4 regions of the Isoptericola sp. NPDC055063 genome follow, and region 1 is predicted to be linked to each of the others. Evidence: riboswitches for the same ligand, from Rfam matches in the RefSeq annotation. Region 1 holds a riboswitch; each other region holds the start of a gene.
The links. A riboswitch is a leader RNA that binds a small molecule or an ion and turns the genes downstream of it on or off. The one in region 1 is predicted to bind thiamine pyrophosphate.
Positions count from the first base shown of each region.

Region 1 (7,613 bases):
CACGGACGTGTTCCTCATCGCGTCGGGCACCAACGAGCGCCAGGTCTCGGCGATCGTGGACGCCGTCGAGGAGGCGATGATCACGGCCGGCGCCAAGCCGATCCGGCGCGAGGGCAAGGCCCAGGCGCGCTGGGTGCTGCTCGACTTTGGGGACGTCGTCGTGCACGTGCAGCACGCCGAGGACCGGGTCTACTACGCGCTGGAGCGCCTCTGGAAGGACTGCCCGGCCATCGACCTGCCCGAGGACGCGCGCGGCGGCGACGGCGCAGCCGCGGCGGCCGAGTACGGCGACGCCGCGGGTGACGGGGCCATCCGTCTCGCGGGCGACGAGCGGTGACGGCCGGGACCGTCGTCCTGCTGCGCCACGCCCGCACGGCGTACAACGCGTCCCTGCGGCTGCAGGGGCAGATCGACATCCCGCTCGACGACGTCGGCCGCTGGCAGGCGGGGGAGGGCGGCTCCGCCCTCGCGTCGTCCCACCGCGCGACGCGCATCGTCTCCTCCGACCTGGGTCGCGCCCTCGAGACCGCGACCGCGTACGCGGACGCGCTCGGCGGCGCCCCCGTGCAGACCGACGTGCGGTTGCGCGAGCGTGGCTTCGGCGAGTGGGAGGGCATGACGGGCGAGGAGCTCTCCGCGCGCTGGCCCGAGGAGTACGCCGCCTGGCGCCGCGGCGCCGAGCCGGCGGGAGCGGGAGCGGAGTCCAAGGCGGAGGTCGCCGCGCGGATGGCCGAGGCCGTCGCCGAGCACGCGGAGCAGCTGGACGACGACGCGACCCTGGTCCTCGTCTCCCACGGCGCCGCGATCTCGTTGGGGGTGACGGCGCTGCTCGGCCTCGACCCGACCTCGTGGCGCGGGCTGGCCGGGATGCACAACGTGCACTGGTCGCACCTGCATCGGGCGGGGGCCGGCGCTGTCCCGGCGTGGCGGCTCGTGGCGCACAACGTGGGGGCCGGGTACCCGCTGGACCACTGGCAGGCCGGTCCGGACTGGAATTTGGAACCTGGCCCGAAGTCTGCCTAAGATATCGACGTTCCGAGGGGCGCAAGCCCGGAGGAACACACCGAATCAGACGAAACATGGGTCGCTCGCGGCCATGGATCGCCGGTTCTCGGGGCTGTGGCGCAGCTGGTAGCGCACCTGCATGGCATGCAGGGGGTCAGGGGTTCGAGTCCCCTCAGCTCCACCCCGACGAAAAGGCCCGGAACCACATGGTTCCGGGCCTTCTCGCGTACCCGGGTCCCACGGGGCGGGACGGCCTTGCGTCGACGACGCCGTCGCCTAGGGTCGGTCCTGCGGCCGCATCGAGGGCCGCCGCAGGTGACGTCACACCTGACGCACAACTGAAGACACCCATGACAGGGGAGCGCCGTCGAAGGGGCGCTGAGAGTGCGGGCACGAGCCGCAGACCCTTGGAACCTGCTCCGGTTAGCACCGGCGAAGGGAGTTACCTGGAATGTCCGCGCCCATCATGCGTCCGACCGTCCTCGGGACGGCTCGCGCGAGCCTGCGGTACCGCACCGTCGACCTGGTCACGATGGCGATGCTCGGCGTCGCCGTCGGCGTCGTCTTCTGGGGCTGGACGCAGCTCTACCACCTGCTCTCCGCGGGGCTCGTCGTCGCGTTCCCGCCGGCCACCGGCCTGCTCGGCGGCGGCTGGCTGCTCGGCGGCGTGCTCGGCGGGCTGATCGTCCGCAAGCCTGGCGCCGCGCTGCTCACCGAGGTCGTGGCCGCGAGCGTCGAGGCCCTGCTCGGCGCCGGCTGGGGCTTCTCGGCGATCGTCTCGGGCGTCGTGCAGGGGCTCGGCGTCGAGCTCGTCCTGGCGCTGTTCCTGTACCGCCGGTTCGGCACCGCGGTGGCGGCGCTGTCGGGTGCCGCCGCGGGCGCGTGCGGCGCCGTCTACGAGTGGTTCGCCTACTACCCCGACTGGCAGTGGGGGTTCCGCCTCGCCTACCTCGGCTTCTTCGCGCTGTCCGGCGCGCTCCTCGCGGGGCTCGGCGGCGCGGCGCTGGTGCGCGCCCTCGCCCGCACCGGGGTGCTGGACGCGTTCGCGCCCGGCCGGGACCTGGCCGACGGCGCCGCCGGGGCGGCCCGTGTCGCCCGTGGCTGACGGCGGCGCGCGCGCCCGGCTGGCGGGGCTCACCTGGCGCCCGACGGGGCGGGCGACGCCGGTGCTCGACGGGCTCGATCTCGCCGTCGGCGCCGGGGAACGCATCGGGCTCGTCGGTCCCAGCGGGGCCGGCAAGTCGACCGTGCTGCACGCCCTGGCGGGCGTGCTCGGCGACCCGCTGCCGGGCGACCTGTCCGGCACGGCCCACGTGGACGGCGTCGTCGGCCTCGTGCTCCAGGACCCCGGGGCCGCCGTCGTCGCCGAGCGGATCGGCCGCGACGTCGCGTTCGGGCCCGAGAACGCCGGCCTGCCGCGGGAGGAGATCTGGCGCCGCGCCCGTGGGGCGCTGGACCACGTGGGGCTGCGGTACCCGCTCGACCGGCCGACCTCCGCGCTGTCCGGCGGGGAGCTGCAGCGGCTCGCGCTCGCAGGCGCGCTGGCGTGCGGCCCGGACCTGCTGCTCCTCGACGAGCCGACCGCCATGCTCGACCCGGACGCCGCGGCCGAGGTGCGGTCCGCGGTGCTCGACGCGCTCGCCGGGACGGAGACTTCGCTGGTGGTCGTCGACCACCACGTGGGGCCGTGGCTGGAGCACCTCGACCGGGTGGTGGTGCTCGGCCCGGGCGGCGTCGTCACGCACGACGTCGCGCCGGGCGCCCTGCGCGCACCTGGGGTCGAGCCCGGGGGCGAGCCCGGGGTCGATCAGGGCGCCCCGCTCCGGGCCGCGCTCACCGCCGCCGGCATCTGGCTCCCGGACGCCCCGGCGCCCGACCCGCTGCCCGTGCCCGCGGCGCTGGTCGCGCCGGACGACGCCGGTCCGGAGGTGACCGTCGACGCACTCGGCGTCGACCTCACGACCCGGGGCCTGCGGGGCCGCACCACCACGCGCGCGCTGGACGGCGTCGACGCCCGCCTGCCCGCGGGCCGGTTCACCGCGGTCACCGGCCCGTCCGGGGCGGGGAAGTCCACGCTCGTGGCAGCCCTCGCCGGGCACCTGCGGCCCGCGCGGGGGCGCGTGGCCGGGTCGCCCGGGCGCGGCACCCGGTCGCGCGAGCTCGCCCGCCGCTGCGGGTGGGTGCCGCAGCATCCCGAGCACGGGCTGCTCGCGCTGCGCGTTCGCGACGAGGTGGCGCTCACCGGCAGGCGGCTCGATGTGCCCGTGGACGTCGACGCCGTGCTCGCGCTGCTGCGCCTGGACCATCTCGCCGACGCGCACCCGTTCCGCCTCTCCGGCGGCGAGCAGCGGCGGCTGGCGCTCGCGGCGGCTCTCGCGCACCGGCCACCCCTGGCGCTGCTCGACGAGCCCACCGTGGGCCAGGACCGGCACACGTGGGCCGCCGTGGCCGGGTGGGTCGTCGCGGCCGCCGGGCACGGCGCCACCGTGGCGGCGAGCACCCACGACCGCCACCTCGTCGGGCTCGCCGACCATCGCGTCGCGCTGCCGCCGGGCGGGCCGGACGAGGACGGGCACGGCATGGGCCGCCCGCACCGGGTGGCCGCGGCATGACGGGCGGTGGCGGCACGACCGGCGCGCTCGGCGTGCTGGGGCGGGCGAACCCGCTCGTGCTCGTGACGCTCGGGCTGCTGGGCCTGGTCGCGTCGTTCGGGGTGCGGGACCTCGCGTCGGCGGCCGCCGCGCTGGGCGCCGTCGTCGCCTGCGGGGCGGTCGGCCTGCCGCGGCGCTCCGGGCCGGCGGCGCGCTACCTCGCGGTGGTCGTGGCGGTCGCGTCGGTCACGTGGTCGACGTGGCTGCTGGGCGGCCGCGACCTCGAGGTCGCGGCCGTCGCGGGGATGCGGATCGCGGTCCTCGCGCTGCCGGGCGTCGCGCTCGCGCCCCTGATCGACCCGAGCGGGCTGGCCGACCAGCTGGGCCAGCGCCTGCGGCTGCCCGCGCGGTTCGTCGTCGGGGTCGCGGCCGCGCTCCAGCGGTTCGAGCGCCTCGGCACCGTGTGGGAGCAGGCGTCGCGGGCCCGCCGGTCCCGCGGCGTCGGGCCGGGGCACGGGCCCCTCGACCGCGGGCGGCACGCCGCCTCCGTGACGTTCGCCGTCCTCGCGGCCACACTGCGCGACGCGACGACCATGGCGGTGGCGATGGACGCCCGTGGCTTCGCGGGCGCGGGCTCGCGGACCTGGGCGGAGCCGGCGCCGTGGGCCCGGCACGACACCGCGGTGCTGGCCGTCGGCGTCCTGGTCGCGGCGCTGCCGTTCGCCGTCCTCGCGGCGGGGTAGACGCCCCACCCCTGACAGGTGAGGGATCGCCCGCGGCGCGCACACTGGGCTCAGGAGGTGCGCGCATGGCCGGACCGGAGGCACGCCCGCAGCACGACTTCGACGCCCTGTACGCGGGGGACGTCCCGCCGCCGTGGGAGATCGGCCGCCCGCAGCCCGCGCTGCTCTCCCTGGTGCGGCGGTCGGTGCTCGCGGACCCGGTGCTCGACGCCGGGTGCGGCACCGGCGTGCTGGCGCTCGCCGTCGCGCGGTCCGGGCACCGGGTCGTGGGGGTCGACGGCGCGGCCCACGCGATCTCGCGCGCCCGGGAGCGGGCCGCGGAGGCGATCCTCGAGCCGCCGGGCGAGGTGCGCTTCGAGGTGGCCGACGCCCGCCACCTCGACCGCCTCGACGTGCGCCCGCGCACGGTCCTGGACTCCGGGCTGCTGCACTCCCTCGACGCCGACGGCCGCGCCGCCTACGTGGCCGGGCTGGCCGTGATCTGCCCGCCCGACGCGCTCGTCGCCGTGCTCGCGATGTCGGTGCGGGCCGGGCTCGGCTGGGGCACCACCGCGGGCGACCTGCGCGCCGCGTTCCCGGCGGCGGACTGGACGTCCACCGAGGTCACGGACGCGGAGATCGTCGCGCGGCCGACCGACGACGAGCAGCACCTGCCGGCGCTGCTCCTCACGACGCGGCGCGCGTGAGCCCCTGCGCCCCGACCGCGGCGAGCAGCGCGCGGGCCCTGGCCGGCCCCACCGTGCGGCCGGGCCGCGCGGCGATCGCCTCCAGCCCGGGGAACGTCGCCGCGTCGGCCGGGACCAGGCCCCGGCGGGCCGCCTCCGCGAGGTAGGGCAGCGCCGCACCGGCGACGTCGAGCACGCGGGGGAGCCAGCGGGGCAGCGGGCCGTCGGTGGCGCCCGCCGCGGCGACCGCCTCGGTGAGCACCGGCCACAGGGCGGGCAGCGTGGCGGGGCGGCGCTCCACCACGCGGACCATGCGCGCGGGGCTCGCCGCGGGCTGCGTCACCAGGGCGCGCGCGGCGAGGCGGACGCCCGCCCAGCCGATGCCGCCGCTCTCGATCAGCTCGCGCACGACGTGCTCCCCGGCGATCCCCGCGTCGCCCTCGTGGCACAGCATGGACAGGGCGACGGCGTGCAGGGCCGCGCTGCGCGGCGGGACTCCGCCGGCCGGCGGCCGCAGCGGCCCGCCCGTGCCCTCGGTGCGGTTGCGGTGCTCGTGCGCGCGCAGCACGCCGGCCTCCGCGTCCCAGGCCAGCCATGCCTCGGTGCCGCGCGTGGGGTAGCCGGACGTGTCGGGCTCCTCGCCCTCGGCGCGCGCGACGGCGGCGCACTGGCCCTCGCGCTCCAGGTCGTACGCCCACACCTTGACGACCCGGTAGACGCGGCCGGGGTGGGCGGGGAGCCGCAGGTCGAGGGCGAGCAGCCTCGTGGGGGCGTCCGGGTCCTGCCAGGTCGCGGTGACGCCGACCCCGTCGTCGACGGCGGGCAGCGTCGCGACGCCCGCGGGCCACACGGCGTCGAAGTCGTCGGGGACGCCCACGGGTGCCGGTGCCGCCGGGGCGGGGGCCACCGGCTCCCCCGCGACCGGCGGGAGCGCCGCCACGGTCTCCCGCGCGGCGACCACGGCCCGCGAGGAGCCCGGCCGTGCGGCCAGCCGCCGCAACCCTGGCACGGCGAGGACCGCGGGGTCGGCGACCCCGGTCGCGACGGCGGCGGCCGCGTCCGGCGCGAGGGCGAGCATCGCCTCGGCCAGCTCCGCGGTGCCGGCCAGCAGGCGGGTCCGGGCCTGGGAGGCGGCGAGGAGGTCGTCGAGCACCGGCCAGACCACCGACGCGAGCCCGTCGTCCGCGAGGCGGACCGCCGCGGCGGCGAACGCCGCGAGGGCGCGCGGCGTGGTCTGCAGGTCGAGCAGGGCCGCGTCGGCGACGCCGGGCCGGAGCAGGCCGCGGTCCCACGCCTCGAGCGCCGCGGCGGAGCCGTCCTCGGCCGCCCGCTCGTGGAAGCCCCGCTGGGCGCCGAGCACGGCGACCGCGCCCGCGGGCCCGAACGGCGTCGCGCGGCGCGCGGCCTGCCGCAGGGTGACGCCGAGGGCCGGGTCCTCGCTGTGCACGAGGCCCTCCGCGGCGGCGTCTCCCCACCCCGGGAACACCGCGTACGCGTCGTGGCCCGCGTAGCCGCGGGTGTCGATGCGGCGGGGGAAACCGTGCAGCGAGCGCGGCAGGACGACCGGGGCGGCGCGCCAGCAGTCCCAGCGCTCGTCGCGGACGAGCGCCGGCTCGGCGACCGGGTCGGCCACGTACGCGACGACGACCGGGCCCGCCAGGAGCCGCAGGTCCCGGCCGCGCTGCCCCGCGACGGGCACCTCGAGCGCCCCCAGCCGGTCGAGCACCTCGGGCGTCGCGCGGGCGAGGTCCAGCCGGGTGAGCGCCAGGAACAGGTCGGCCTCGACGGCGGGCGAGCCGGACGACGCGTACTCCTCGAGCCGGTCGGCCAGGTCGGCGGGGTCGACGCTCAGGTCCACGCGGGTGGGTGCCGACAGCAGGTTCGGCACCTCGCCCAGCCGCTCGACGACGCCGTGGTCGCGGGCGTGCAGCACACCGTAGACCGCGCCGCTCGCGTCGAACCCGTGCTCCGGCTGCTCGCCGCGGACCCAGGCGTGCACCGGTCCCAGCCCCGGCTGCCACGACGGCCCCACGCCGCGCAGCGCGGTGCGCGCCTCCTCGGGGTCGCGGCGCGCGACCTGGACGGCGAGGTGGAGGAAGGTCTCGAGGGCGAGGTCGGCGGCGCCCTCCGGCTGCAGGGTGAGCGCGGCGGCCGCGGCGGTGAGCTCCGCGCCGGTCGCCTCCGGCGGCGCGAACCGCGGCGGCGTCCAGACCGGCGGGGTGGGCCGCCAACGCCCGGCGGTCGCGGCAGCCGTCGCGGCAGGTCCGGCGGGCCGCGCGGGCTTCGCCGGGGCGACGCCCCACGCCTCCAGGACGGCGCGCGCGGCCCGCGCCACCGCGGGGTCCCGGCCGGCGGCGAGCTCCGCGACCCGGTCCCCGACGAGCTCGACGACCTCGGGCCCCGCGCCGCTGTCGGACGACGCCCGCCGGGACGCGGCCGCGAGCACGGCGCGCTGCGCCTTCTTGGTGGCGACCGCCAGCGACACCAGCAGGACGTCGGCGAGCGTCGCGGGGTCGGCGCCCTCGACGAGGGCGGGAGCGAACGCCTCGACCAGCGGCGCCTCGCCGGTGGCCAGCACGCCGACCAGCAGGTCCGCGCGTGCCAGGATC
Region 1 covers NZ_JBSGUW010000015.1:155,474-163,086, reverse strand. The annotation lists gene rsfS (ribosome silencing factor) at 1-337, shown strand, start outside; gene ACWF41_RS18245 (histidine phosphatase family protein) at 334-1,023, shown strand; tRNA gene ACWF41_RS18240 (tRNA-Ala) at 1,114-1,186, shown strand; TPP riboswitch at 1,351-1,463, shown strand; gene ACWF41_RS18235 (ECF transporter S component) at 1,457-2,110, shown strand; gene ACWF41_RS18230 (ABC transporter ATP-binding protein) at 2,103-3,617, shown strand; gene ACWF41_RS18225 (energy-coupling factor transporter transmembrane component T family protein) at 3,614-4,339, shown strand; gene ACWF41_RS18220 (class I SAM-dependent methyltransferase) at 4,405-5,025, shown strand; gene ACWF41_RS18215 (hypothetical protein) at 5,006-7,613, opposite strand, start outside.

Region 2 (7,613 bases), on a different contig from region 1:
GCGGGTACGACCTCGTGCTCGACGGGGCCGACAACTTCCCGACGCGCTACCTCGTGTCCGACGCCGCGGAGATCCTCGGCGTGCCGGTCGTGTGGGGCGCGATCCACCAGTTCGACGGCCAGGTGGCCGTGTTCTGGGGCGCGCCGGTGCGCGAGGACGGTACCCGCGAGCGCGGCGCCACCTACCGCGACGTCTTCCCCGTCCCCCCGCCGCCCGGCACCGTGCCGGACTGCGCGACGGGCGGCGTGCTGGGCGCGCTGTGCGGCACCGTCGGTTCGGTCATGGCCACCGAGGCCGTCAAGCTGATCACCGGCGCGGGCACCACGCTGCTCGGCCGCATCGCCGTCTACGACGCCCTCGACCTCACGTGGCGCCAGCTCGCCGTCCGCCCGGACCCGACCCGCGAGCCCGTCGCGGCCCTGCTCGCCGACGACGCCGCGTACGCCGCGTTCTGCGGCCTGCCCGCGCCGTCGGGCGGGTCGGCCGACGCCCGCGCCACGGTCGCGGGGCTGGGCCCCGCCAGCGTGAGCGCGCAGGACGCCGCCGCGCTGCTCGCGGGCGACGCGCCCGTCGCGCTCGTGGACGTGCGCGAGGACTGGGAGGTCCAGGCGCTGCCGGTCGCGGGCGCGACCGTGGCGCCGAGCGGCACGTTCCTGGGCGGAGGGGACGACGCCGCGGCGGCGGTCGCAGCGCTGCCCGCCGACCGCCCCGTGCTGCTGGTCTGCGCGGCCGGCGCGCGCTCGGCCCGCGTGGCCGACGTCGCCCGCGCCGCCGGCGTCGACGCCCGCTCCGTCGAGGGCGGCGCCCCGGCGCTCCTCCTCGCCGTCTGACGCCGAGGTAGTCCGAAACCCCGCGAGTCCCGTTCCCGCCGAGGTAGTGGTCTGGTCCACTACCTCGGCAAGAACGGAACTACCTCGGCAGATCTGGGACTACCTCAGCGGGCGGGTGCCCCCGTCAGAGGGCGAGGTCGAGGCGCCCGTCGGGGGAGGAGCTGGCCAGGGCGCCCTCGCGGCGCGGGATGCGCCCCGCGCCGGCGGCCAGCCGGCCGGCCTGCACGGCGAGGCGCATGGCGTGCGCCATGCGGACCGGGTCGGCGGCCCGCGTGACGGCCGTGGCGAGGAGGACACCGGCGCAGCCGAGCTCCATCGCCAGCGCGGCGTCGGACGCCGTGCCGACCCCGGCGTCGAGGATGACCGGCACCCGCGCGGCGGCCGCGATCGCCTCGATGTTGCGCGGGTTGAGCACGCCCAGGCCGGTGCCGATGGGCGCGCCGAGCGGCATGACGGCGGCGCACCCGACGTCCTCCAGCCGCCGCGCCAGGATCGGGTCGTCGTTGGTGTACGGCAGCACGACGAACCCGTCGCGCACCAGCGCGTCGGCCGCCTCGACGAGGCCGATCGGGTCGGGCAGCAGGGTGACGTCGTCGGCGATCACCTCGAGCTTGACCCAGTCGGTGCCGCACGCCTCACGGGCGAGCTGCGCGGTGAGCACGGCCTCCCGGGCGGAGAAGCAGCCGGCCGTGTTGGGCAGGGCGCGGATGCCGAGCCGCTCCAGGAGTCCCCAGATGCCGCCGTCCTCGGCGCCCGCCCCGCCGGGCCGCACGGCGACGCGGCGCATCGCCACGGTGGTGAGGCCGGTGCCCGACGCGACCAGCGCGTCCTCGAGCGTCATGAGGTTCGACGCGCCGCCCGTGCCCATGACGAGGCGCGAGCCGATCGTGGTGCCGGCGATCTCGAACGGGTCGGCGAGCGGGTCGGCCGACGGGTCGGTGAGGGTCGTGGTGCTGGTCATGGTTCCTCCGTGCTTCGTGGTCAGCCGCCCTGGACGGCGGTGACGATCTCGACCCGGTCGCCGGGCGCGATGCGGGTGCCCGCCCACAGGCCGCGGGGGACGACGGCGTCGTTGACGGCGACGGCGATGCCCTGCGCCGTACCGTCGGCGACGAACGCCGGGACGAGGGCTGCGACGAGCGCCTCGACGCCGTCGCCGTGCGGCCCGTCGAGGGGGTAGGGCTCGCCGTTCACGACGGCGGTGGCGGTGCTCGTGCTCGGGCTCATGGGTGTGCTCCTTCAGGGTCGGGGCGGGCGGCAGGCGCGAAGCGCCGCGGATCGGCCGCGGCGAGCGAGTCGTCGGGCGGCGCCCCGCCGGTCAGCTCTGCCACGACCGCGTCGGCCGTGAGCGGCGCGAGCAGCACGCCGTTGCGCCCGTGCCCGACGGCGGCCAGCAGCCCGGGCGCGGCGGTGCTCCCGACGAGCGGCAGGTTGTCGGGGGTGGCGGGGCGGGCGCGCGGCGTGACGTCGACGAGCGCCGCCTCGTCGATGCCGGGCACGAGGGCGCGCGCGTCGCGCAGGAGGGCGAACACGCCCCCGGCCTCGGCCCGACGGTCGTCCGGGCGCTCGTCGCTGGTGGCCCCCACGACGATCTCCCGGTGCCCCGGCCCGCCGCCGGGTCCCGACCGGGTGCCCGGCGCCCGCGGCACGAGATACACCGGCCGCCCCTGCACGGTGCCGCGCACCACGTGCTCCAGCGCGAGCTCGGGGCCGGCGTCCAGCCGCAGGGTGATCCCCTTGACGGGCCGCACCGGCACCCTGGCCTCCGGCACCCCGTCGAGCAGCCCCACCGGCGGTACGACGCCGGTCGCGAGCACGACGGCGCCCGCGGCGTGGCGCGCGCCGGCGTCGTCGTGCGCCGCGACCACCCGGCCCGCGCCGTCGCGCTCCAGCCGCACCGCCGCACGCCGCACGACCGCGCCGCCCAGCACGTCGACGAGCGCCGCGTGCACCCCGCGCGGGTCGACGGCGAGGTCGCCCTCGACGACGGCGGCCCCGGCCAGCCGCGGCCCGAGGTACGGCTCCCGGCGCCGCGCGTCGGCCACCGGGACCTCCGCGGACGCGAGCCCCCACTCCCGGTGCAGCGCCAGCACGCGGCGCAGCAGGGCGGCGTCGTCGGCGTCGTACGCGACGGCGAGCGAGCCGGCGCGCAGCAGGGGGACGTCGCGGCCGGTCGCGGCGGCGAGGTCGGCGGCGTACGACGGCCAGCGGGCGGCGGACGCGAGGTTGAGGCGGGCGAGGTCCCGCTCGCCGAAGTCGGCCTCGCTGACCGCCGCGAGCATCCCCGCGGCCGCGCGGGTGGCGCCGTCGCCGGGGGACGGGTCGAGGACCGTGACGGACAGCCCGGCCGTGGCGGCGCGCCACGCGACGGCGAGGCCGACGATGCCACCTCCGACCACGACGAGGTCGACGACGTCGCGGGCGGACTCAGGTGCGGACGTGGGTGTGGACGTAAGCATGTGCGCTCCCTTCGCTGGCATGACCCAGATCAGGTTCGACGGTCGGCTCCTGCGCCCTCTCAGCCCCGAGCGGGGCTCCCGTGCGCGGCCACTGTAACCCGGGCCGTGGTTACCCTGACTGGCGTGACCACGACCCGTGCCCGCCTCGCCGACGCCCGCCTGTACCTGTGCACCGACGCCCGCGAGGACCGCGGCGACCTGGAGGACTTCCTGCACGCGGCGCTCGCGGGCGGGGTCGACGTCGTGCAGCTGCGCGACAAGTCCCTCGACGTGGCGCGCGAGCTGGAGATCCAGGCGGTCGTGGCCCGCGTCGCCGCGGAGCACGGCGCGCTCTGGGCGGTGAACGACCGGGCCGACGTCGCGCAGCTCACCGGCGCTCCCGTCGTGCACATGGGGCAGCGGGACCTGCCCGTGCCGGCCGTGCGCGAGCTGCTCGGCGCGGAGCCGGTCCTGGGCCGTTCCACGCACTCCGCCGACCAGGCCGCGGAGGCCGAGGCCGACCCGGACGTCGACTACTTCTGCGTGGGCCCGCTGTGGGCCACGCCCACCAAGCCCGGTCGTGCGGCCGTCGGCCTCGACCTGCTGCGCGAGGTCGCGGCGACCCGCCCGGCGACGCCGTGGTTCGCCATCGGCGGGGTCGACGCCGAGCGGCTGGACGCCGTGCTCGACGCCGGCGCGTCGCGCGTCGTCGTCGTGCGCGCGATCACCCAGGCGCCCGACCCCGAGCGGGCCGCCCGCGAGCTGCGCGAGCGGCTGGGCTGACACGGGCGCCCGAGGTCTGTGACCTGGGGAGTTCTCCCCATGGATGCCTCGGGCGGGCCCCGCCGACGCGTGCCACAGTGGGCACCTGCCCCCCACCACGGCCGGGACCGGCCGTGCGCCCCGACCCTGGAGGACGCATGTCCGCACGGACCGCACGCGCCCGCACCACCGCGACCCTCGCCCTCGCCGGCACGCTCCTGCTCGCCGGCTGCACCGGCAGCTCCGGCGACGACGGGGCCGGTACGAAGGGCGAGGCCGCCCCCGCGGAGCAGGCCGCCGCCGACCCGGGCACCGCCACCGTCGCCGACCAGGTGATGGCGGAGCAGAAGATCGCCACGCCGCACGGGGGCGGTGACGCCCACGGCGGAGAGCTCACGGTGACGCTCCGCTCCGTGGAGGTCGGCGCCGAGAACATGACCGTGCGATGGGCGCTGCGCTGGGACGACGACGAGTCGCCCGCCGACGCCGGCGCCAGCTACTACGACATGGGCGTCGTGCCCGCGACGACCGTGACGGACCGCGCGGCGCTCAAGGCCTACAAGCCCTACTGCACCGAGGGGGCCTGGCAGCTGGACAGCGACGACGCGTCGCAGGTGTCGCTGGCCCAGCTCAGGTGCAGGGAGTCGATGCTGGTCTCGCCGCTCGAGAACATCACGTTCAAGTTCCCCAACCACGGCACGATCGAGGCGTCCGCCGTGCTGCCTGCTCCCGACGGCGAGCCCGCGACCGTGGACGTGCTGCCCGCGGAGGGGCTGCCGCTGTTCACGGACGCGACGGTCACCTACGGCGACGGGGCCGCGCAGTGACACCCCGCCGTCCGCGGACGCTCGCCGCCGCGGCGCTCGCGGCGCTGCTCGTGACGGCTTTCGCGCCATCGGCCGACGCCGAGGAGGCGAGCCCATCGTCGTCGGCGTCGTCGTCCGGCACGCCGTCGGCGGACCCGGAGCTGATGACGACGGCGCACGAGGCGCTCGCGGAGCAGGACGCGGCGATCGAGGCTGCCGAGGTCACCGACGCGATGCGCGCGGACTCGACGCTCGACCTGCGAGCGCCGGACTCGACGTTCGACCTCCGGCCCGACGACTCCACGACCGTGCTGGAGAAGACGCAGGAGAAGGCGGACGACACGGTCGTCACGCTGACCTCCGACCTGCTGTTCGACTTCGGCAAGGCGACGCTGACGCCGGAGGCGGAGGCCGCCGTCGCGGCGCTGGCCGACGACGTCCCGCAGGACGCGGCGGTGCACGTGGACGGCTACACGGACTCCGTGGGCTCGGACGCGTTCAACCGGCGCCTGTCGACGAAGCGCGCGCACGCCGTCGCCGACGTGCTCGCGGCGGAGCGTCCGGACCTCACGCTGAAGGTGCAGGGCCACGGCGAGGCGGACCCGGTCGCGGACAACGAGGTGAGCGGTGACGACAACCCCGCCGGCCGCGCGCTGAACCGCCGGGTCGAGGTGACCTACCCCACCGCGTGACCGGCGCGAGGGGCCGGGAGGGGGTGCGTCCGACGGCTACGATGGCTCGGTGACGTCTCCCGCCACCGACTCCCCCCGCCCGGTCCTGGTCGTCGACTTCGGCGCCCAGTACGCCCAGCTCATCGCGCGCCGCGTGCGCGAGGCCAGCGTGTACTCCGAGATCGTGCCGCACACGTTCACCACGGAGCAGATGCTCGCCAAGAACCCGGCGGCGATCATCCTCTCGGGCGGACCCTCGTCGGTGTACGCCGCCGGCGCGCCGTTCGTGGACCCGGCGCTGTTCGAGGCCGGCGTGCCGGTGCTCGGCATCTGCTACGGCTTCCAGGCGATGGCGCAGGCTCTCGGCGGCACCGTCGCCCAGACGGGGCAGCGCGAGTACGGCGGCACCGAGGTCGAGGTCTGCGAGGCCGGCGTGCTGCTGGCCGGCACGCCCGACCACCAGACCACGTGGATGAGCCACGGCGACTCCGTGCACGCGGCGCCCGAGGGCTTCACCGTCCTCGCGACCTCCTCCGGCTCGCCCGTCGCGGCGATCGAGGACACCGGTCGCCGCCTGTACGGCGTGCAGTGGCACCCCGAGGTCAAGCACTCCGCGCACGGCCAGGCCGTGCTGGAGAAGTTCCTCTACGAGGGCGCCGGCCTGAAGCCCGACTGGACGCCCGGCAACGTCATCGCCGACCAGGTCGCCGCGATCCGCGCGCAGGTCGGCGACGCGCGCGTCATCTGCGCCCTGTCGGGCGGCGTGGACTCCGCCGTCGCGGCCGCGCTGGTCCAGCGCGCCGTCGGCGACCAGCTCACCTGCGTGCACGTGGACCACGGCCTGCTGCGCGAGGGCGAGGTCGAGCAGATCGAGCGCGACTTCGTCGCGTCCACGGGCGTGAAGCTCATCATCCGCGACGAGAAGGAGCGGTTCCTGTCCGCCCTCGCGGGCGTGAGCGACCCCGAGACGAAGCGCAAGATCATCGGCCGCGAGTTCATCCGCGTCTTCGAGGACGCGCAGCGCGACATCGTCGCCGAGGCAGGCGCCCACGGCGAGGAGGTCAAGTTCCTCGTGCAGGGCACGCTGTACCCGGACGTCGTGGAGTCGGGCGGTGGCGAGGGCGCGGCCAACATCAAGAGCCACCACAACGTGGGCGGCCTGCCGGACGACCTGCAGTTCGAGCTGGTCGAGCCGCTGCGCACGCTGTTCAAGGACGAGGTCCGCGCGGTGGGCCGCGAGCTCGGCGTGCCGGAGGAGATCGTCTCCCGCCAGCCGTTCCCGGGCCCCGGCCTGGGCATCCGCATCGTCGGCGAGGTCACGGCCGAGCGCCTGGAGACCCTGCGCAAGGCGGACGCCATCGCCCGCGAGGAGCTCACCAGGGCCGGCCTGGACGACGAGATCTGGCAGTGCCCCGTGGTGCTGCTGGCGGACGTCCGCTCCGTCGGCGTGCAGGGCGACGGCCGCACCTACGGCCACCCGATCGTGCTGCGCCCGGTGTCGTCGGAGGACGCCATGACGGCCGACTGGACGCGCCTGCCCTACGACGTGCTGTCCGTCATCTCGACCCGCATCACCAACGAGGTGAGCGAGGTCAACCGCGTGGTGCTCGACGTGACGAGCAAGCCGCCGGGCACCATCGAGTGGGAGTGACGACCCGCGGCCCCGCCCCCCGGAAGGGGAGCGGGGTCGCGGTCGTCCCGGGCGTCGCGGCGCGGGAGCGGGTCAGGAGATCGCGAACGAGCTCGCCCGGTTGTTGAGCGAGCCGAGCTTGCTGCTGCGGTCGACCCAGCCGGTGTGGGCGCCGTTCTTCGACGCCCCGTCGAACAGCTTGATGTCGCAGTGGTTGTAGGTCTTGACCGACGTCACCCTGTTCGACATCGCGCCGAGGACGGAGCCGCCCTCGTTGTCCGTGGTCTTGGCCGTACAGCCCACCTTGTACTTCGGGTTGAAGATCACGACCTGGCGGCCGGTGTATCCCGCCCCGTCCCAGAGCCGCGCCACGACGAGCCCCTTGCCGTAGGCGTAGGGCTTGCAGCCGAACGTGCCGTCGAGGACGGCGCAGTAGAGCGTGCCCGATGCCGCGGTGGCGGCGACGTCCTGCACGG
Region 2 covers NZ_JBSGUW010000007.1:16,973-24,585, reverse strand. The annotation lists gene ACWF41_RS09935 (ThiF family adenylyltransferase) at 1-830, shown strand, start outside; gene ACWF41_RS09930 (thiazole synthase) at 955-1,791, opposite strand; gene thiS (sulfur carrier protein ThiS) at 1,812-2,057, opposite strand; gene thiO (glycine oxidase ThiO) at 2,054-3,289, opposite strand; TPP riboswitch at 3,279-3,381, opposite strand; gene thiE (thiamine phosphate synthase) at 3,404-4,051, shown strand; gene ACWF41_RS09910 (hypothetical protein) at 4,189-4,857, shown strand; gene ACWF41_RS09905 (OmpA family protein) at 4,854-5,528, shown strand; gene guaA (glutamine-hydrolyzing GMP synthase) at 5,578-7,158, shown strand; gene ACWF41_RS09895 (hypothetical protein) at 7,231-7,613, opposite strand, start outside.
Region 2: another riboswitch for thiamine pyrophosphate. It lies ahead of thiO (glycine oxidase ThiO); the one in region 1 lies ahead of ACWF41_RS18235 (ECF transporter S component).

Region 3 (7,613 bases), on a different contig from region 1:
GACGCCCTGGACGCGGCCGTGCACGCGCACGCGCCGCCGCACCGTGGTGGTCATCCGTCCCCCCGTCCCGCCTGACCCGTCGTGATCCCTCGTGATCCCTCGTGATCCCTCGTGACCCCGCGGTCAGTCGAACATGTCGCCGATGTCCCCGATGTCGTCGAGGATCCCGCCCAGCACCATCCCGCCCAGGACGGCGCCGAAGACGTCCGAGCCGCTGCGTCCGCCCCCTCGGCGCCCGCCCTCCCAGCCGCCGTACCCGCGGTCGTGCCCGCCGTTGTAGCCGCCGTCCCACCGCTGGCCGCTGCCGGCGCGGGCGATGTCGCGGTGCGCCAGGGTCGCGGCCTCCGCCGCGAGGGCCGCCCCGCGTCGGGCCGCGGCGAACGCGCGCTCCGGGTCGTCGGTCGTGCGCGCCTGCGCCACCTCGCGCTCGGCCTCCGCGAGGCGGGTGCGGGCGTCGGGGCCGACGGGGGCGCGGTAGTCGTCCACGACGGAGCGCGCGGCGGTGAGCTGCCGCTCGGCGTCGTCGAGCGCCGGGCCGAGGCGCGCCGCGGCCTTGCGGGCGCGATCGTCGCGTTCCGCGCGCTCCGCCACGGCGTCGTCGAGCGCGGTGTTGGCCTCGCGCACTCGCGTCAGCGCGTCGAGCGGGTCGCCGGGCTCGCCCGGGGCGGGCAGCGACGCGAGCGCGCCCTCGAGGGCGTCGACGGCGCCGTCGATCCGGCCCGCGCGCACCGCGGCCGGCAGCGCGCGGGCCTGGGCGAGCTCGGCGCGCGACTCGGCGACGATCGCGCCCAGCGCGGCCTCGGCGCGCAACGCCTCGGCCTCGTAGTCGTCGACGGCGCGCAGCAGGCCCTCCGCGCGGCGCACCGCCTCCTCCGCCGCGCGGGCCGCGGCGCCCGCCTCCGCCACCTGCTGCGTCGCGAGCCGCTTGCGCGCCGCCGCGGTGCTGCGGCCGGCGAACTCGAGGAGCCGCTCCGCCTGGTCGGGGTTGTCCGCGACCGGCAGGAGAGCGCGCTCCGCGTACTGGCCGCGCAACCGCTCGAGGTCGGCCCGCGCCGCGGGGACGGCGTCGCGCACCCGGGCCAGCTCGCCGTCCACCCGGGCCACGACGTCCGGCGTGCCGCGGACGGTCTGCCGCAGCCCCGCGAGGCCGCGGTCGAGGTCGTCCAGGGAGCCGCCGGCGGACCGGCACAGGTCCACGATCCGCGCCGACCACTCGCGCCGCTCGGTGTCGGTGTCCGGGACCTCGTCGTGCAGCCGCTGGTTGAGGTGGAACGCCTCCGCCAGCCGCTCGCGCGCCCGCCGCAGGGTCGGCGCGAGCTCGCGGGTGTCGCGCTCGCCGAGCTCGGCCACCGCGAAGGACAGCTCGTCCTCCGCCAGGCGGGCCCGCTCGTCGGTGCGCACCAGCGCGGAGCCGGCCTCGATGCCGAGCCGCTGCAGCTCGGCCTCGAGCTCCGCCGCGCGTGCCCGGGCGGCGCTCCTGCGCCGTGCTGCCCAGACCGCCACCGCCGTGACCAGCACGACCACCACGACCAGGCCCGTCACGATCCCGACGATCTGCCCCGCATCCATGGTCGGCATCGTAGGCGGAGCACGGCGGGTGCGGGGACGCCCCGGCGCGGAGCGGGTGCGGCCCCGGACCTGTCAGGGCCAGCGCTCGACATACGTCGCGCTGGCCCTGACAGGTCTTCGGTGCGTCAGTCGCGGCGCCGGGCGACCCGGAGCGCCACGAGGACGGCCGCACCGGCCAGCACGACGACGCCCCCGGCGATGCCGAGCACGACGACCAGCTCGGAGGAGCCGTCGTCGTCCGCGGTGCCGGTGCTGGCGGCCTGGGCGTCGGAGCCGGCCGCCGGGGAGCCGCAGGGCGTCGCCTCGGCGGCCGGGGTGGCCGCCGCCGCACCGGCGGGCGGGTCGTAGGTGAACGCGAACTGCCCGCTGGTCGGGTGGCCGTCGGCGGACACGATGCGCCAGTCGACGGTGTACTCGCCCGCCGGGCCGAGCGTCACCGGCACGGACGCGGTGCGGTCCTGCGTGGTGGGGCACCCGCTCGCGTGCTCGGTGCCGTCGGCGTCGGTCACCGAGATGACGGTGCTCGACCCGTCGGCGGCCAGGTTGAGCACCGCCTCGTCGAACGTGATCTCGACGGACTCGGGCGCCTCGGTCACGGTCGAGCCCGACGTCGGCGTGGTGCCGACGACGACGTTGTGCGCGCTCGCGGGCCCGGCGAGCCCGACGGCGCCCGCGAGGGCGAGGCCGAGCGCGCCCGCGCCGGCGAGGAGCGCGCGGCGGGTCGTGCGGGGACGGCCGCGGGTCATCGCTGCTCCGTCCGGGCGCGGGTGCGGGCCAGGGCGGCGACGCCGGTCACGGCGCCCACGAGACCCAGCCCCAGGCCCGCCGCAGCGAGCGCGAGGGGCAGGGTGTCGCCGGACCCGTCATCGGCCTGCGCCGAGGCGTCGGACCCGGTCTCGGCCGAGGCCCCTGCCGCACTGCCGTGCGCGTCGTCACCGGTCGCCGGCACGACCTGCAGCACGGGGGCCGGGTGCTCGGGCTCGGCGTCGCCGGTGGCCTCCTGGTCCCACTCGACGACCTCGCCGTCGGAGTAGGTCTGCGTCGTCGGCAGCGTGATCGCGTCGACGCCGTCGGGCACGGCGCCCGCCGAGACGGAGAAGCGAAGGAACTCGCCGGGCGCGATGCCGGCGTCGGGGTCGTCGGCGGTCCACTCGACGCTCGCGGGCGCCTCCGTGAGGGTGGTGCCCTGGACGTCGACCGGCTCGGGCAGCTCGGCCCGCGTCACCTTCGCGCTCCACCCGGGGACGGGCTCCACGGACACGCTGGTGAACGGGGTGTCGCTCGGCAGCGTCACCTTCACGGCCGTGGTCGACGCCTCGGGCGACTCGTTGGGGACCTTGAAGGTGAGGGTGGCGTACGCGCCGGACTCGGCGGAGTCCGGTGTCACCGTCACGTGCGCGGACGCGGCTCCGGCGCCCAGCAGGAGGGCGGGGACGGCGAGGGCGGCCGCTCCGGCGAGCCGACGGGTGCGGCGCGTGCGGGCAGGGGTGGTCGTAGGCATGGCTGTCTGCTCCGGTGGTTCGAGGGTTCGTGGGACGGCGAGGGCCCGCCCCGTCCGACCTCGGACCAGGGCAGGGCTCAGGCGGCGCGCGCGAGGGCGCCGCGCCGCACCGGGGGCCCGCGCGGCGCCGGACGGCGGCGCGCGTGCCACGGCAGCGGACGCCAGACCGGTCCCGCGACGACGGGCCCGCGGCGGGCCACGGGCAGCGAGGCCGGCCCCCGCACCAGCAGCGCCACGTGCGCCAGGTGCGAGGCGACGTTCGCGGCGGCCCGGTCGCCCGCGGCGAGCAGCAGCGCGGTCAGGAGGACGGCGACGGCGTGCGCGGCGAGCATCCACGTCGTGGTGCCGCCGTCGGCGGCGTGCTCCAGGTGCACGGCGGTCCCGGTCGCGGGGACCAGCGAGCCGGGCCCGAGGTCGTGCCCGGCGTGGCCCGCGAGGGCCGGGACGGCTCCGCCCGCGCCCACCGTGCTCCCGGTGCCCCAGGGGTCGTCGTCGGCGCGGGCGGCGCCGAGCACCGACAGGGCGGAGTGCTGCACGAGCTGCAGCGCGACCATGGCGGGCAGCAGGCGGCGCAGCGTCAGGCGACGGCGGGCGGTCCAGACGGCGACGGGCGCCGAGAGCGCCAGCACGACCAGCCACGCGAGGGGTGCACCGGGCAGCGCGCCGCCGCCCAGGAGGTGGGCGGCGGCCGCGATGCTGAGCGTCGTGCCGGCGACGAGGAGCTCGCGCACACGACGGACGACCACGGGCACCCCGGCACCCTATCCCGCCGGGCGACACGCCTGGGAGGACCCGCCGCCGACCGCTGCGGCCGGTGGGCTACGGTGGCGCCGAACGACACGGGGTGCCTCCCGCCGTCGGCCCCGGCCGGCGACGAGACGCTGAGATCACACCCGTCGAACCTGATTCAGCTAGCACTGACGAAGGGATGTCGACATGAGCGTGCGCGCGCATCACGACAGCTCCGCCCTCCGGGGCACCACCGCTCCCGCGACCACCGCACCAACCCCCGCGCCCAGCAGGCCCCGGGTCCTGGCGATCGCCGGCTCCGACCCGTCGGGCGGCGCCGGGATCCAAGCGGACCTCAAGGCGATCGCCGCGGCCGGCGGGTACGGCATGGCCGCGCTCACTGCCCTCACGGCCCAGAACACGCGCGGCGTGCGGGGGGTGCACGTGCCGCCCGCGGAGTTCCTCACGGCCCAGCTCGACGCGCTCGCGGACGACATCGCCATCGACGCCGTCAAGATCGGGATGCTCGCGTCGGCGCCCGTCGCGCGGGCCGTCGGCGCGTGGCTCGACGGCCTGCCGGACGGCGGGCCGGTTCCGGACGGCGCGAACGGGGCCCGCCCGGCCGTCGTGCTCGACCCGGTCATGTTGGCCACCAGCGGCGACCGCCTGCTGGACCCGACGGCGGAGCGCGCCGTGCGGGACCTGCTCGCGCGGGTCGACGTCGTCACGCCCAACCTGCCCGAGCTCGCGGTCCTGGCCGGCGAGCCCCCCGCGCCCGACTGGCCCGCCGCGCTCGACCAGGCGCGCCGGCTCGCCGCCCGGCACGACGTGCTGGTCGTGGCCAAGGGCGGGCACCTGACGGGCGACGATGCCGAGGAGGGCGACCCCGGCGCGCCCGACGCCCTCGTCGGCCCGGACGGCACGCTGCTGGAGCTCGCCGGCGAGCGGGTCCGCACCACGGCGACGCACGGCACCGGCTGCTCCCTGTCGAGCGGGCTGGCCGCCCGGTACGCCCGCACGGGGGACTGGGCCGAGGCGCTGCGCGGCACGAAGGCGTGGCTGGCGGCGGCGATCCGGGCGGGGGAGGCGCTGCGCGTCGGCGGGGGGCACGGGCCGGTCGACCATCTCGCGGGGAGCACCCCGGCGGGCGCCGTCGATCCGGAGCCCCCGGCCGGGCGGGACGAGGCCGCCGCCGGGGCCGGCCGCGACGCCGTCGACGGGTGGTGGGCCGCCGCCGCCGGGGTGCGGGCCGCGATCGACGAGCTGTCGTTCGTGCGGGCCCTTGGCGACGGGACGCTCGGTACGGACCGGTTCCGCGACTACCTCGAGCAGGACGCGATCTACCTGCGCGAGTACTCGCGCGCGCTGGCCCGGGCCAGCCAGCTCGCGCCCACGCGCGCCGAGCAGGCCTTCTGGGCCGGCGGCGCGCACGGCGCCCTGGTCACCGAGCTCGACCTGCACACGACGTGGCTCGGCGGGGAGCCGACCGACGTGCCGACCAGCCCGACGACGGCCGCGTACCTCGACCACCTGCGCGCCGCCGGGGACGACTACGCGACCCTCGTGGCCGCGGTCCTGCCGTGCTACTGGATCTACCAGGACGTGGGCGAGCGGCTCGCGGCCCGCAACCACCCCGGACACCCGTACGCCGCCTGGCTCGGCACGTACGCCGACGACGAGTTCGCCGCGGCGACCCGCCAGGCCGTCGCCGTCCTGCGCCGCGTCGCCGGCGCCGCGGGGCCGGCCACCCGGGTGCGGATGGGCGCGGCCTTCCAGGGGGCGTGCGAGCACGAGCTCGCGTTCTTCGACCAGGCCGCCCGGCCCCGCGCGGTCGCGCTCGAGGGGGCCGTGGCGGGGTGAGCCCGGGCGCGGTGGCCTGAGCCCGGCCCTGCCGGAGCACCCGGGTCAGGCCGGCGCCATGCCTTCACCGCGCCTTCGCCCCAGGTCGGGCAAACGCTTGCCAAAAGGCGGTGACCGGGGCAAGCGTGTCGGTGGCGGGTGTCAGAATGGTGGTGATGCCCGACACAACGCGCGCTCCGCGCAGCAGCAGCCGAGGCGCCGCAGGCGCCGATCCCTCCCACAGTCCGAGGAGGAGCTCCGCCTCCTCCGCCCCGCGCTCGTCCGTCGCGCCCGGCACGCCGCCGGGCGGGCCGTCGGGGCCGCCCGGCGCACCCGGCCATCGCGCCCCGGCGGACCCCGTCGCCCCGGCGGACCCCGTCGCCCCGGCGGACCCCGTCGCCCCCGCGGGCTCCGAGCTCTCGACCCTCGCGTCGATCCGCCGGCTGTACCCCTACGTCAGGCCCGCGTTGCCGCGCATGGTCGGCGGCCTCTTCTCGGCTCTCGGCGCGAGCCTCGCCGCGCTGGCGATCCCGCGCGTGCTCCAGACCCTCGTCGAGGGCCCCCTCGCGGAGGGTGCCGCCGCCCACGACCTCGGCGCCCTGGTCGTGCCCGTCCTCCTCGTCCTCGTCCTGGGGGTCGCGGAGGCCGGGTTCGTCCTGCTGCGCCGCAACCTCGTCATGTACCCCGGCACGCGGGTCGAGGCCGAGCTGCGGATGGCGCTGTTCCGCCACCTGCAGGACCTGCCCGTCGCGTTCCACGACCGGTGGCCCGGCGGCCAGCTGCTGAGCCGGATCATGGGCGACCTCGGCCTGCTGCGGCGCTGGCTGGTCTTCGGCCTCCTGCAGCTCGTCGTCAGCATCGTGACGATCGTGGTCGGCGTGGGCATCCTGCTGGCCACCGCCGGCTGGCTCGGCCTCGTCTACCTCGCGGGCGCGATCCCGGTCACGGTCATCGCGTTCCGCTTCTCGCGGCGCTACCGCGTCATCGCGCGCCTGTCGCAGGACCAGTCGGGCGACCTCGCCACCACCGTCGAGGAGTCGGTGCACGGCATCCGCGTCCTCAAGGCGTTCGGCCGCGGTCGCGACGCGCTCGACTCGTTCACCGACCAGGCGGAGGAGCTCCGGCGCACGGAGATCCGCAAGGCGGGCAACCAGGCCACGGTCACCACGTCGCTGCAGCTCATCCCCGAGGTCACGCTGGCCGTCTGCCTGGTGCTCGGCACCGTGCTCGCCGCCCAGGGGCAGATCACCGTCGGCAGCCTCGTGGCGTTCTTCCTCACGACCGCCGTGATCAACGGCCCCGTGGTCGACCTCGGGATGACCCTGTCGATGACGCTCAACGCCCGCACCGCCGTCGACCGCTTCTTCGAGGTGATGGAGACCCCGAACCCCCTGGCCGACCCCGCGGACCCTGTGGAGACCGGCCCCGCGCGCGGCCACGTGGAGCTCCGCGACGTCACCTTCCGCTACGAGGACGCCGCACGCCCGGTCCTCGCCCACGTCGACCTCGAGCTGCCCGTCGGCACCACGACGGCGCTCGTCGGACTCACCGGGTCGGGCAAGTCCACCCTGGCGATGGTGGTGCCCCGCATCTTCGACGTCACGGGCGGCGAGGTGCTGCTCGACGGCGTGGACGTGCGCCGCATGCGGCGACACGACGTGCGGCGCGCGGTCGCGGTCGCCTTCGAGGACCCGACCCTGTTCTCCGCGTCCGTGCGCGACAACGTGCTCCTCGGCGTCCCGGAGGCCGGGCCCGACGCCGTCCCCGAGGCCGAGCGGGAGCGCCGGCTGCACGAGGCGCTCGAGGTGGCACAGGCCGGCTTCGTCGCGAACCTGCCGCAAGGCGTCGAGACGCGGATCGGCGAGGAGGGCCTGTCCCTGTCCGGCGGCCAGCGCCAGCGCCTCGCCCTCGCGCGCGCCATCGCGGCGCGGCCCGCGGTGCTCGTCCTCGACGACCCGCTGTCCGCGCTCGACGT
Region 3 covers NZ_JBSGUW010000014.1:118,520-126,132, reverse strand. The annotation lists gene ACWF41_RS17345 (acylphosphatase) at 1-54, opposite strand, end outside; gene ACWF41_RS17340 (hypothetical protein) at 124-1,569, opposite strand; gene ACWF41_RS17335 (copper resistance CopC family protein) at 1,695-2,315, opposite strand; gene ACWF41_RS17330 (YcnI family copper-binding membrane protein) at 2,312-3,070, opposite strand; gene ACWF41_RS17325 (hypothetical protein) at 3,148-3,822, opposite strand; TPP riboswitch at 3,901-4,016, shown strand; gene ACWF41_RS17320 (bifunctional hydroxymethylpyrimidine kinase/phosphomethylpyrimidine kinase) at 4,007-5,659, shown strand; gene ACWF41_RS17315 (ABC transporter ATP-binding protein) at 6,115-7,613, shown strand, end outside.
Region 3: another riboswitch for thiamine pyrophosphate. It lies ahead of ACWF41_RS17320 (bifunctional hydroxymethylpyrimidine kinase/phosphomethylpyrimidine kinase); the one in region 1 lies ahead of ACWF41_RS18235 (ECF transporter S component).

Region 4 (7,613 bases), on a different contig from region 1:
TGGCTGCCGAGGCGGCCGCCGCGGCGGACGTCCTGCACCGCGCGACGGGCGAGGAACGGTACGCAGAGCTGGCCGGCGGATGGTGGCGCTGGATCGACGACCACCTGGTGGACCACGAGCGCGGCTCCTGGTTCCACGAGCTCGACACCGACAACGTGCCCTCCGGGCGCACCTGGGTGGGGAAGCCCGACGTCTACCACGCGGCGCAGGCCGTCATCCTGCCGGACCTCCCGCTCACGGGCTCCTTCGCAGCCTCGGCCCGTGCCGCCGGGCGCATCCTGGAGGGCGCGCGGCTCGCGGCCCCGGCGGGGACGCCGGAGCGATGAGGATCTCGGCGAAGGCGGACTACGCCGTCCGCGCGGCCGCCGAGCTGGCCGCCGCGGCGGACAGCGGCCCGGTGCCCGCCGAGTCGCTCGCCCGCGCCCAGGGGGTGCCGCACCGGTTCCTGGAGGCGATCCTCAGCGACCTCCGGCGCGAGGGGATCGTCGCGAGCCGGCGCGGCGCCGGCGGCGGGTACGTCCTCGCGCGTCCCGCCGACCGGGTCACCGTCGCGGACGTCGTGCGCGCCGTGGACGGTCCGCTGGTCTTCGTGCGCGACGCCCGCCCGTCGGACCTCGAGTACACCGGCGCGGCGGCGTCGCTGCTGCACGTGTGGGTCGCGCTCCGCGTCAACGTACGGGCCGTGCTCGAGCAGGTGAGCCTCGCCGACCTCGCCGCCGGGAACGTCCCCGACGCGGTCCGGCGGCTCACCGACGACGAGGCGGCCTGGCACAGCCCGTGACGGCCCTCGTCGCCTGACGGGCGCACGGCACGACGCGGCGTGGCGCGGCCCCTGAGGGCCTTCGTCGCTTCACGGCGCTCGGCTCGGCTCGGCTCGGCACGGTACGGCACGACGCGGCGTGGCACGGTCCGTGACGGCCTTCGTCGCTTCACGGCGCACGGTACGGCTCGGTACGGCTCGGTACGGCTCGGCCCGCGACGGCATCTCGTCGCCGGCGGGCGCAGGGTACGGCTTGGTACGTCTCCCGTCCGCGATCGCCGTCGTCTCAGCATGCGACCCGTCGGCGGATACCATTGAATCCGATAGGACCGATCGGGTAACTTCGGTCTGTCGCGGCAGACCGGCTGCCGCCTCGACGGAGGGAACACCCCGTGCGGACTCTCGTCCTCCTCGCCCTCGTGGGCCTCAGTGCGCAGCTCGTCGACGGCAGCCTGGGGATGGCCTACGGCGTGACCTCGACGACGTTGCTGCTGGCGATCGGCACCAACCCCGCGGCGGCGTCCGCGACCGTCCACCTGGCGGAGGTCGGCACGACGCTCGCGTCGGGCGTCTCTCACTGGAAGTTCGGGAACGTGGACTGGAAGGTCGTCACCAAGATCGGCATCCCCGGTGCCGTGGGCGCCTTCGCCGGCGCGACGTTCCTCTCGTGGCTCTCCACCGAGATCGCCAAGCCGCTGATGTCCATCCTGCTGCTCGGCCTCGGCCTCTACGTGCTGCTGCGGTTCACGCTGCGCGGCCTCCGCACCGACCGCCTGGGGCAGCCGCTCCGCAAGCGCTTCCTCACGCCGCTCGGCCTCGTGGCGGGCTTCATGGACGCCACGGGCGGCGGCGGCTGGGGCCCGGTCGGCACCCCGGCCATCCTGGCGAGCGGCCGGATGGAGCCGCGCAAGGTGATCGGCTCGATCGACACGAGCGAGTTCTTCGTGGCCGTGGCCGCGAGCCTCGGCTTCCTGTTCGGCCTCGGGACCGCGGGCATCAACCCGTCCTGGGCGCTGGCGCTGCTGATCGGCGGCCTCATCGCCGCGCCGATCGCGGCGTGGCTCGTGCGCCTCGTCCCCCCGCGGGTCCTCGGCTCCGCCGTCGGCGGCATCATCGTGCTCACCAACGTGCGCACCCTGCTGAGCCTCGACGAGTTCCCCGTCGCCCCGGGCGTGCGCTCGCTCGTCCTGGGGATCATCGCGGTGGGCTGGGCTGTCGCCGTCGCCTACGCGTTCCGCCAGCACCGCAAGGCCCTCGTGGAGGAGAAGACCGAGGGCGACGTTCCCGCCGCGGCGGCTCCCGCGCCGACGCCCGCCGCCTGACACCGCTCGACCCGGCGGGCCGACGCTCCGCGGCGGCCGGTCCACGACGTCGACCGTGCACGACGTCGACCCGCACGACGTCGACCCGCACGACGTCGACCCGCACGACGTCGACCCGCACGACGTCGGCCCCGCACCGCCGCCCCCACCTCCGGGGCCGCGACGGCGGGGCCGTCGTCACGGGGGAAGGGGACGCCCCCGCGATTCCACCCGCGGAGCCGAGACGCGAGGGGTGGCGCCGTCGCGCCGTCCCGGTACCGTGTGAAGCCAGGAGATCTGCCTGCCAGACCCCGCTGCACGGCACTGGGAGGTGAGCCATGTCGATGCCCAGCACGTCGAACGACCATCAGCGACGCGAGCTCGTCGCGCTCGCGGAGCTGCTCGGCGCGGGGAGCCAGCTGCTCGTGGGCCAGTACCGCGTCGAGGTCGCCACGGGGTCGTGGTGGTGGTCGGACGAGGTCTACCGGATCTTCGGGCGCGAGCCCGGTGCCATCGAGCCCGGCCCGGAGGTGCTGCGCGCCCACCTGCACCCCGACGACCGCGAGCGGCTCTCCCGCACCGCGACGGTGGCGCTCGCGACCGGGCGCCCCTTCGCCGGCGGGCACCGCGTCGTCGACGACCACGGGCGCACGCATTCGGTGGTGGTGACCGGGCAGGCCCGGCACGGCGCCGACGGCACGTCGTCGCAGCTGGTCGGCTACGTCATCGACACCAGCCCGGTGGTACGCGACGCGCTGGAGCGCGAGGCCCACCGCGCCGTCTCGCGCGCGTTCGTCGCCGCCGCGGCGGCGGAGCAGGCCAAGGGCGCGATCATGGCGGTGTGCGGCGTGGACGAGTCGGTCGCCACGGAGGTGCTGTCGGACGTCGGCGCGCAGGTGGGCGTCTCCGCCCAGTCCGCGGGGGAGCAGGTCATGAAGGAGCTCGCACGGCCGGTCGGCGAGCGCGACACCGCGCTCACCGCCGCCGAGGTCGTCCGGGCGGCGCCGCCCGCGAAGGACGCCGCCGACCGGCTGAGCCGCGCGCTCGCCGGCGTAGGGCCGGTGGACCGGCCGCACGGGCACGACGCGCAGCTCGCCCGACGCCGCCCTCGCGCGAGCCGCTGACGCCGCGCGAGCCGCTGACGCCGTCGCGGCCCCGGGCGCGCCGGGCACTCGAGGGCTCGGACCCGCCCTGACCCGGACAGTGGGCCGGGACACAGATGGGCCCGGACGCGCGTCGGCCCGGGCCCGCGCGATGCGAGCCCGGGCCGACGGCGCTCAGTAGCCGATGATGCTCAACGGCGGGTGATGCTCAGTGGCTGGGGATGAAGCGGGCGGCCGCGCGCACGGCGCCCCGACGCGCGAGGCGCTTCGCGAGGACGGCGACGCCCCCGGAGACGGCCGCGAAGGTCACGGCCTGGACGATGGAGATCTCGTCGTCGTCCACGTTGGTGGGGGCGACGTTGCCGGTCGCCTTCTCCCACACCACCCCGATCAGCTTCTGTGCGACCCATCCGGCGGCGATCGTCAGCACCACCGTGCCGACCTTCACGCCCAGCGGCTGCTCGGTGTCCGTCACGTGCTCTCCCTCGGTCGGTCCCCGGCATGGCCGGTGCGTCGTCGCGTGCGTGCCCACGAGCGTCGTGGCACGTCAGGCATGTCACACCAGGGCGCCGCGGACGGGACCACGGTAGCGCGGCGCCGGTGTGTAGGCTCGTGGTGATACGACAGGGGAGCGCCCGCCGGCGCTGAGAGTGCGGAACGCCGCAGACCCTCGAACCTGACCCGGTTAGCACCGGTGGAGGAAGTCGGGAATCTCGTTCCCTGCGGGACGGCCGCACCACGACGGTGCCGGGTGCTCGCAGGACCCCCTTCTCGCACCCTGAGGAGGACAGCATGACCCGCAGGACCACGCAGCACCCGACCAGGCGCCGCCGGGCGACGGCCGCGGCGGGCGTCGCCGTCGTCGCCGTCGTCGCCGCCGTCGCCCTGCTGCCGCTGCTGGCGGCGTGCGGAGACGGGAGCGCGCCGGACGACGCGGCGAGCGCGTCGGACGCCGTCACGCTCGTCACGCACGACTCGTTCGCCGTCTCCGACGACGTGCTGGCCGCGTTCGAGAAGGAGTCCGGCCTCACCGTGAAGCAGGTGGCCCCCGGCGACGCGGGCACGCTGGTGAACCAGCTCGTGCTCACCAAGGACGCGCCGCTGGGCGACGTCGTCTTCGGCGTGGACAACACGTACGCGTCGCGGGCCGTGGACGCGGGGGTCTTCGAGCCGTACCAGCCCGCCGACCTGGACCCGCGGGTGGCGGCGTACGCGCCGGACGACCTCGACGGCACGCTGACGCCCGTCGACGTGGGCGACGTGTGCATGAACCTCGACGACGGCTGGTTCGAGAAGCACGACGTCACGCCGCCGGCCACGCTGGAGGATCTCGCGAAGCCGGCGTACAAGGACCTGACCGTCGTGACCAACCCCGCGACGTCGTCGCCGGGCCTCGCGTTCCTGCTCGCGACGATCGGGGCGTTCGGCGACGACGGCTGGCAGGGCTACTGGTCCGACCTGCGCGCCAACGGCGTCAAGGTGGCCGAGTCGTGGGAGGACGCGTACTACGTGGACTTCTCCGGCGCGGGCGAGGGCGGCGAGCGGCCGATCGCGCTCTCGTACGCGACGTCCCCGGCGTTCACGGTGAGCGACGACGGGAAGACCTCCACCACGAGCGCGATGCTCGACACCTGCTTCCGGCAGGTCGAGTACGCGGGCGTGCTCACGGGCGCCGCGAACCCCGAGGGCGCGCAGAAGCTCGTCGACTTCCTCACCTCGGAGGCCTTCCAGGCGGACGTGCCCGGGCAGATGTACATGTACCCGGCCGACCCGGACGTGGAGCTGCCCGCGGACTGGCAGAAGTTCGCCCCGCTGGCCGACAAGCCCTTCGAGGTGGCTCCCGCCGACGTGGCCGCGCACCGTGACGAGTGGATCGAGCAGTGGACGGCGACGGTCGTCGGTTGACGCGCCCCGTGCTCCGAGCCGCCCGCCCCACCGCCAGCCCGGCCCCCGGGGCGGCGCGGTCGCGTGCGGATCGATGGCGCGCGGATCGATGGCGCGCGGACCGCTGGGGCGCCTGGTTGGGGTGGGGTGCCGCCGTCGTGCTCCCGCTGGGCTTCCTCGCGATCTTCTTCGCCTGGCCGGTGACTTCGCTCGTCGTGCAGGGTTTCTTCACCGACACCCCCGCGGGCCGGGAGCTCGACCTGTCCGGGTTCGCGGAGGTGCTGTCCCAGCCGCGCACGTGGCGGATCGTCGGGCAGACGCTGGCGCAGGCCGTCACCGGCACGGTGCTGTCCGTGCTGCTCGGCCTGCCCGGCGCGTACGTGCTGTACCGGTGCCGGTTCCCCGGCCGCACGCTGGTGCGGGGGCTGGTGACGGTGCCGTTCGTGCTGCCCAGCGTGGTCGTGGGCGTCGCGTTCCGTGCGCTGTTCGCGCCCGGCGGCCTGCTCGGCTGGGCGCACCTGGAGGAGAGCTTCGCCGGCATCGTGCTGGCGCTGGTGTTCTTCAACTACGCCGTCGTGGTGCGCACCGTCGGCGGCATGTGGGAGCGCCTGGACCCGCGCGCCGAGCAGGCGGCCCGGGCGCTGGGCGCCACGCCCTGGCGCGCCTTCCGCACCGTGACGCTGCCCGCCCTCGGGCCGGCGATCGCGTCGGCAGCCGCGGTCGTTTTCCTGTTCTGCGCGACGGCGTTCGGCGTCGTCCTCGTCCTGGGCGGCCTGCGCTACGGCACCATCGAGACGGAGATCTGGACCCGCACCACCCAGTTCCTGGACCTGCGCTCCGCGGCCGTGCTGTCGGTGCTGCAGCTCGTCGTGGTGGGGGCCGCCCTGGCGGTCAGCTCCCGCGCCCGGGCCCGCCGGGAGCGCGCGCTGCACCTCACCAGCGACCGCGTCTCCACGCACCGGATGCGCCTGCGCGCGGGCGCCGACGGCTCGGACGTCGTGCCCGCGCTCGTGACGCTCGTCGTGGTGGCGGGCCTGCTCGTGCTGCCGATGGCCGGCCTGGTCACCCGCTCCCTGCACGCCCCCGACGGGTCCTGGAGCCTCGCCAACTACGCGGCGCTCGGCACCACCGGCGGGCGCAACGCCCTCACGGTCACGGTGTGGGAGGCGCTCGGGAACTCGCTGCGCACCGCCGCCTGGGCCGCCGCGATCGCCGTCGTCGTGGGAGGGCTCGTGGCCCTCGTCGTGTCCCGGCGGCCACGCCGGGCGGGCCTGCGGCGGGCCGTCGGGGTGCTCGACGCCGCGTTCATGCTGCCGCTCGGCGTGTCCGCCGTGACCGTCGGGTTCGGCTTCCTCATCACGCTGGACCGGCCGCTGGGCCTCGACGTCGACCTGCGCACCTCCGGCGCGCTCGTGCCGATCGCGCAGGCCGTCGTGGCGATCCCGCTCGTGGTGCGCACGATCCTGCCGGTGCTGCGCGCCGTCGACCCGCGCCTGCGCGAGGCCGCGGCCGCGCTGGGCGCCGCCCCCGGTCGGGTGCTGCGCACCGTCGACGGGCCGCTGGGCGCGCGGTCGCTCGGGCTCGCGATCGGGTTCGCGTTCGCCGTCTCGCTGGGGGAGTTCGGCGCGACGTCGTTCCTCGCCCGCCCCGACACGGCCACGCTGCCGGTGGTGATCTTCCGGCTGATCGGGCGGCCCGGGGCCGAGAACTACGGGATGGCGCTCGCGGCGTCCGTGGTGCTGGCCGTGCTCACCGCGACCGTCATGATGGTGGCCGAGCGCCTGCGGGGCGACCGGCCGGGAGGGGAGTTCTGATGGGGCACGACCGCCAGGAGGGGCTCGCCGTCACGGACGCCGTCGTCCGGTACGGGGCCACGCGCCGCCGGCCGGGATCGGTGGCCGTCGACGGCGTCACCATCGACGTCGCGGCCGGCGAGATCGTGGCGTTGCTGGGGCCGAGCGGCTGCGGCAAGTCGTCGCTGCTGCGCGCCGTCGCCGGGCTGGAGCCGCTGGCCGGCGGCACCGTCGCCTTCGACGGCGCCGACCTCGCGGGCGTCCCCGTGCACCGCCGCGGCTTCGGCCTGCTCTTCCAGGACGGGCAGCTCTTCCCGCACCGCGACGTGGGCCGCAACGTGGCCTACGGGCTCGAGACGCAGAGCCTGCCGCGGGCCGAGCGTGCCGCCCGGGTGGCCGAGCTGCTCGACGACGTCGGGCTCGCCGGCTACGCGCGACGGTCCGTGGCGACGCTGTCCGGCGGGGAGAAGCAACGCGTCGCGCTCGCCCGCGCGCTGGCCCCGCGGCCGCGGCTGCTGCTGCTCGACGAGCCGCTGTCGGCCCTGGACCGCCGGCTGCGCGAGCGGCTCGCCGTCGACGTCCGCGACACCCTGAAGTCCACCGGCACTACCGCCGTGTTCGTCACGCACGACCACGACGAGGCGTTCACCGTCGCCGACCGCGTGGCCGTCATGGACGCCGGCCGGCTGCTGCAGGTGGACGCGCCGGACGTGCTGCTGCGCGCGCCCGCCAGCACGCGGGTGGCGGAGTTCCTCGGCCTCGCGCCCGACGA
Region 4 covers NZ_JBSGUW010000013.1:161,428-169,040, reverse strand. The annotation lists gene ACWF41_RS16725 (AGE family epimerase/isomerase) at 1-326, shown strand, start outside; gene ACWF41_RS16720 (RrF2 family transcriptional regulator) at 323-781, shown strand; gene ACWF41_RS16715 (sulfite exporter TauE/SafE family protein) at 1,153-2,082, shown strand; gene ACWF41_RS16710 (PAS domain-containing protein) at 2,400-3,185, shown strand; gene ACWF41_RS16705 (DUF4235 domain-containing protein) at 3,373-3,639, opposite strand; TPP riboswitch at 3,780-3,884, shown strand; gene ACWF41_RS16700 (thiamine ABC transporter substrate-binding protein) at 3,957-5,069, shown strand; gene ACWF41_RS16695 (ABC transporter permease) at 5,207-6,862, shown strand; gene ACWF41_RS16690 (ABC transporter ATP-binding protein) at 6,862-7,613, shown strand, end outside.
Region 4: another riboswitch for thiamine pyrophosphate. It lies ahead of ACWF41_RS16700 (thiamine ABC transporter substrate-binding protein); the one in region 1 lies ahead of ACWF41_RS18235 (ECF transporter S component).